Regions from separate parts of the Lactobacillus sp. C449L genome, predicted to be linked through region 1. Evidence: riboswitches for the same ligand, from Rfam matches in the RefSeq annotation. Region 1 holds a riboswitch; the other holds the start of a gene.
What was found. A riboswitch is a leader RNA that binds a small molecule or an ion and turns the genes downstream of it on or off. The one in region 1 is predicted to bind thiamine pyrophosphate.
Positions count from the first base shown of each region.

Region 2: another riboswitch for thiamine pyrophosphate. It lies ahead of AC2JF9_RS05800 (ATP-binding cassette domain-containing protein); the one in region 1 lies ahead of AC2JF9_RS03180 (ECF transporter S component).

Region 1 is NZ_JBWXGA010000001.1:674,142-677,302, reverse strand. It holds gene hpt (hypoxanthine phosphoribosyltransferase) at 1-318, opposite strand, end outside; gene AC2JF9_RS03185 (M42 family metallopeptidase) at 561-1,646, shown strand; TPP riboswitch at 1,715-1,806, shown strand; gene AC2JF9_RS03180 (ECF transporter S component) at 1,850-2,428, shown strand; gene AC2JF9_RS03175 (tyrosine-protein phosphatase) at 2,551-3,161, shown strand, end outside.
Region 2 is NZ_JBWXGA010000003.1:24,531-27,691, reverse strand. It holds gene htpX (zinc metalloprotease HtpX) at 1-144, shown strand, start outside; gene AC2JF9_RS05805 (helix-turn-helix domain-containing protein) at 204-1,142, opposite strand; TPP riboswitch at 1,292-1,381, shown strand; gene AC2JF9_RS05800 (ATP-binding cassette domain-containing protein) at 1,417-2,784, shown strand; gene AC2JF9_RS05795 (energy-coupling factor transporter transmembrane component T family protein) at 2,795-3,161, shown strand, end outside.

The sequences.
Region 1 (3,161 bases):
AATATCTTCAACGATTAAAACATCTCGGTTTTTAACATCAGTTGCCAAATCAGAAATAATCTTGACTTTGCCAGATGATTCAAATTCGTTGCCATAGCTGGACACATCCATGAAGTCGATTTCGGCTTTAACATCCATTTCCCTTACTAAATCGGTTAAAAAGAAAATTGCTCCTTTGAGTGCTCCAACAATTAGTGGATTTTTCCCAGCATAATCTTCAGTCAACTGTTTACCAAGTTTGATACACATTTTATGTATATCATTTGTAGTAAACAATTTATGATCAATAATACTATCAATGTTGTCACTTTTCGGCATTTATCTACCCTTCAATTTAAAAACTAAAATTTTCTAATAATTTCGATTATAGCATTTTTATCTAAAAAAACCACGTTTTTCAACATTTTTGCCCCATTTTTGGCTAGATTACGTACAAAAACTACTTATTGAAAGAAAGTAGTAAGATTATCTGAAAAATAGCTTAAATTGATGGTTTAATTAGCAGGGTTTTTGCTACAATGGAAATTAAGAATTTAGTCTAATGAAAGGTCAATACACTAATGGAAAAAGAACAAGAAATAAAAATGCTTAAAGCTTTTTCAGATGCTAATTCAACTTCTGGCTTTGAAGAAGAATTCGTTAAACTATTTACTGATACTGTAAAAGATTTTGCAGACGTTAAAGTAGATGGAATGCTTAACGTTTTTGCTTCCAAAAAAGATAATCAACCTGATCGTCCAGTTATTCAACTTGATGCTCATTCGGATTCGGTTGGTTTCATTGCCCAAGCTGTTAGACCAAATGGTATGATCAAATTCGTGCCACTTGGTGGCTGGGTTAAATACAACATTCCCGCTTTACGTGTACGAATTAAAAACCGCGCTGGCGAGTATATTCCTGGAGTTGTGGCGACCAAACCACCGCACTTTATGACTGATGCTGAGCTTGACAATGTGCCAGATGTTGCTGATATGTCAATTGATGTTGGTTCATCTTCGCGAGAAGAAACAATTAATGACTACAAAATTGATACTGGCTGTCCGATTTTTGTTGACGTAAAATGCGAATATAACGAAAAATCAGGCTTGTTCTTTGGCAAGGATTTCGATGATCGTTTCGGAGCTGCCGCAATGGCAGACGTTCTTGACAATTTAAATGGTGAAAAGACTGATTTCAATGTTGTTGCAGCGTTATCAAGCCAAGAGGAAGTGGGACTGCGCGGAGCCTATGTTACTGCAAGAGCCGTAAAGCCGGATTTAGCGATTGTCCTTGAGTCTTGTCCTGCTGACGATACTTTTACACCAGAATGGCTTTCTCAGACTGGACTAAAACGTGGACCAATGTTGCGAGACATGGATACTTCATTTTTACCGAATCCGAAGTTTCAGCAATACGCCTGTGAGATTGCCGATAAGAACAATATTCCTTATACGCGTTCGGTTCGAACTGGTGGTGGACAAGATGGTGCGGCGATTTACTATGAAAATGGTGCACCAACAATTGTTATTGGCATTCCAGTTCGTTATGAGCATTCAGCATATTGCTTTAGCGCCTATCAGGACTTTAAGGCATCCGTCAATTTAACTCTTGCTATTATTCGTGACTTAACGAAAGAAAAGCTAGCTGGTTTTAGTCAGTTTAAATAGTCAGCGCGGTATGTCAGAATCGGCAAATGAAATTAGTAATGTATGTTATAATGTATAAAACTTAAAAAAAGAGTCGCTAGGGGTGCCACATTAAGCTGAGAAATACCCTCTGAACCTGAACGGGATAATACCTGCGCTAGGGAAGTGTTAAAAAGTACTTATGATGCTCCTACTGACTTTATTAGTTGGTTAGGAGTATTTTTATGTTTACAAGATCGTCAAAATGGAATGTTAAATCGATTATTTTAATTGCCTTAATTGCAATTGTTATGGGAGTAATATATACGTATGGTTTTAATTGGGCTTTTAACCTAGTTAAGATGGCTTTGCTACCCACTGGCTATGCTCCGGTAACGGATACCGTTTTTTCTGGATTGTGGTTAATTGCTGGACCATTGGCAATGTATTTTGTGCCTACGACTGGTTCGGGTACTATTGGGGAATTGCTGGCAGCCGTTGTTGAGATGGCAATTGGAGGACAATGGGGTGCGACCACTATTCTCTCTGGGTTCATTCAAGGAGCCACTAACGAGATTGGTTTCTTTCCTAAAAAAGAGCGTTACCAGAGGTTTTCATGGCAAAGCGTATTAACTGGTGCTTTCTTTGCAGGTTTAGGTGGTTATATACCATCTTACTTCTTATATGGATGGAGTAAATACAGTGTTCAACTTCGTGTAATTATGTTTATTACTGCTATTATTTCAGCATTAGTTTTTGATGGTGTTTTGGTCAAGCTGATAACAAACTTATTTGATCGAGCACTAAAGCCAAAATTAGACTAAAATAAAAAGCACTTCATTTTGGAGTGCTTTTTATTTTGGAATAAATGGACGGCAACGGCGATAAAACTTATAATAGTAATTTATAAGGAAAAATTAGCTTTTTTATAAATTTGAGGAGAACTATGGCAAAAGAGATTACAAATTGGCGTTCTTTAGGTGGCTATATTAGTGCAAATGGGCAAAAGGTCAAAGAAGGCTTGCTTTTTCGCTGCGGTCAGTTGTTTGACTTAACTGCTGAACAAAAGGATGCTGTGCAAAATCAGTATCAGATTAAACGGCTAGTTGACTTCCGTGGATCGGACGAACGTGCAGAATATCCTGACTATCTCTGGCAAGGTCTTGATTATGTTGTGCTTGACGTTTTAAAAGACAGTGGAACAAACCAAGCAAGTGTAGATGAAATTATTTCTGCCAATAGCCACGTAGAAGAAGATATGCTTAAGACATATGAAGAACTGGCATTATCTAAATCAGCTAAAGAGGGCTATCGTCAATTTTTAATGAGCTTAATTGAAAACCCCGTTCCAACTGCTTTTCACTGCTTTGCTGGAAAGGATCGTACCGGAGTGGGCGCGGCCTTAATTTTAAAAAGTTTAGATGTTAGTGATGATCAAATCTTTACTGACTACTTAAAGACAATTGATGCTCGTAAAGAAGCCAATGAAGAAATTTTAAATTATTTAAAAGATAAAGTGACTTCTGCTAACTTAAAGGATGTTGCTATTGCATTAAC
Region 2 (3,161 bases), on a different contig from region 1:
AGTTCAGATCCAATGAAAAAAGTCGATCCCAGCAGTGCTGGAATGTACATCGAAGATCCGTTGCGTAAAAAACACGGTTTTACTCATCTTTTTGATAGTCATCCTCCAACCGCTGACCGCATTAAAAGACTAGAAAAAATGTAGTTTATCCTACTTAAAAAAGCTCCCTTTTTCGGGAGCTTTTTTACTTATCATTTTGGCGGTTATTTTAGGTTAATATTAGCTTGCCTAAATAGCTCCGCTCGCATTTGAACTGGTGTCTCATGATAATATTCATTAAATTTTTTATAGAAAAAAGACTTACCATTATAGCCGACCCTAGCAATCACATCTTTAACTGAAATATCAGGACGAGCAAGCAAACTGCGTGCTTCTTGCATTCGTCTTTCATCAACATGTTCGACAAAGCTCTTACCAGTTTTTTGCTTAACCATACTAGAAAAATAATTAGGGTTTAGTCCAAAATGTTCAGCTGCTTCTTTTAAAGTGATATCAGTAAAATTGGCGTCAATATATTGCTCAAGAGCAGTTTGCGCAAACTTAGGCGTAGTGGCGGTTGCAGTTTTTAAGTCTTGATTTCTAATTGCAGATATAAAGAGCATATTTAGTTCAGCAATAATCATACTGTGCGTGAACATATTCTGGTTTAGATATTCATCGATGATTTTCTTCATCAATTGCGCTGTCTGCGACATTTGTGAACATTTTAAGCTTAACAAACGGTTAGTTGCCAAAGCGTCAGTTACTTGCTGAACAGCATGCTCTTCTTGCGCGTTAAGTATAGAGCTCTTGCCAAAAAAACTTTGCCAATCAAACTGCGAATTAAATTCAAGTTTAACTAGAATATCTTTTTTATCCTGCTTAGTTACTTCATATTCGCATTTTGCTTGTAAAAGCACTATGTTACCCGTAGCCAAAGTCAAAATCTGGCCATTAATTTTGACTTTAGCCGTGCCATCAACTTCATAAAGAATAGTCGTTTTTGTAGTTTGATAGCGATGAATACCTGTATTGTGGTTTTCTAAGTGCGCCATAAATAAGTCAAAATTTTTATTGCCTGGCTTTATGCTCACCTCGTTTGAGTCGCTGCTGCTTGACTCTAAAATGCTGGCTAAATATTGTTCTAGCTTAACTGCTGCCATGCCGTCACCTTCTTGTTAATAATCTGTTTTCATAATTTTATTATATAGCAAAAAATCTCTCTAATAATATCTTTTTCCTTTAATGAGTTAATAGTCAAGCTTAGCTATCAGAGCTGCTAGACAAGGAAATGCCTTTTAGGTATAATTGACCTGAAATATAGGGGTGCCGTAAGGCTGAGAATATACCCGTTGAACCTGCTATGGATAATGCCAGCGAAGGGAAAATCATTGAATTTTTAAGTCGTCTGGCGGGTTGCCATGACGATTTTTTAGATTGGTTAGAAAATTGATTACAACTAAAAACCTAACTTTTTCATATGATGAAAACCATGTAATTCTTGAGAATATTAACTTGCTTATCCCGACTGGCAAATTTTCCCTTTTAGTAGGACCAACTGGATGTGGCAAATCGACACTTTTAAAAATTTTGGCTTCTCTTTACCCGAAATATGCTGGCAAACTTACAGGTAATATCAACTTAAACGGGCTTAAGAGTGCGATGATGTTTCAAAACGCAGGCGAGCAATTTACAATGGCAACGCCACGCGAAGAAATTATTTTTGCACTAGAGAACCTACAAGTTGATCGTGATCACTACCAAAAGCGACTTAAGCACGCCGTTGAATTTGCCCAAATTAATGACTTACTTGATCAGAAAATTGTAACCATGTCTGGTGGGGAGCAACAGCGTGTAGCACTTGCGGTCCTGATTGCAATGGACGTTGACCTTTTTTTGCTGGATGAGCCTTTTGCCAGTTGCGATCCAACTAATCGTAAGTTTTTAATTACCAAATTAGCCCACTTGCGTGACCAAGGGAAAACAATTGTTATCAGTGATCACATTCTAAGCGACTATATAGACGTTTGTGACTACTTATTTACCTTTACAGGTAAAGATATTATTAAGCTAAACCAAGATCAACAAGATGCTATTTTAAAAGCAGACGACCAACCTCAGCATTATACTTTTAAACTCCCGACCACCGAAAAAACCTGCTTTACTCTTGCTAATTCCGAAATTAATCAAAATCGCTTGCTGCTAAAGCAAGACCATTTAAATATTATTACTGGCAAGACAACGCTTATTACTGGTCCAAACGGTGTCGGCAAAACTTCTTTTTTTAAGGCACTAACAAAGATGTTGCCCTATAACGGCAGCATAACATATTCTAGCAAGGAGATTCGTAACTTATCGGCTCGTAAATATCTGCTGAAAGTTGGACAAATTTTCCAAGCTGCAAGTGACCAGTTTATTAACGTTTCAGTTGCAGACGAAATCAATTTAAGCAAAAAGCAACGAACCAATGATTTCTACACTGACCAAAAAATTGCGGATTCACTGCATTATCTTAATTTAGACCAGACCATGGACCAAGTTGTTTACTCACTTTCAGGAGGTCAGCAGAAGAAACTGCAAATTTTGTTAATGCTGATTGCCGATCAAAAAGTTTTATTAATTGATGAACCGCTAAGTGGGCTCGACAGCGAATCTGCTCAAAAAGTTATGCACTTGCTCAAAGAAAGTCAGGAAAAACGGGGGCAAACCCTATTAATTATTAGTCATGAATTGACTAATTTAGCCAGTTGGTGCGACTTCCACTTAGTTTTCGAAAATCAACATCTTACCTACGTGAATAAGTGAGGCAGTGATTATGAATCCCAGTTTTAAATTTATCTTAGCGCTAGTTATTTCCGTAGAATTATCCTTAAAAAGTAGCCTAGCAACTAATTTACTAGTTATTATTTTTTCAATTATATATCTTATTTATAAACACATTAAGTTAAGGAATCTTTTGATAACATTATTAACACCGTTAATTGCGGCCTTTACAATTTTCGCAACCCTCTACTGGTTTGCTCCTCAGCCTAACCTTGAAAATGCATTGAGTCTTTCCAGCCGAGTTTATGTTTACACCTTAACAATTTATTGTGTAGCAATCGGGACAACCGCTGAAAATTTAGCTAAATCTTTTGAACAAAACTTTCATTTACCAAGTAAGTTCGCTTATGGAGTTTTAG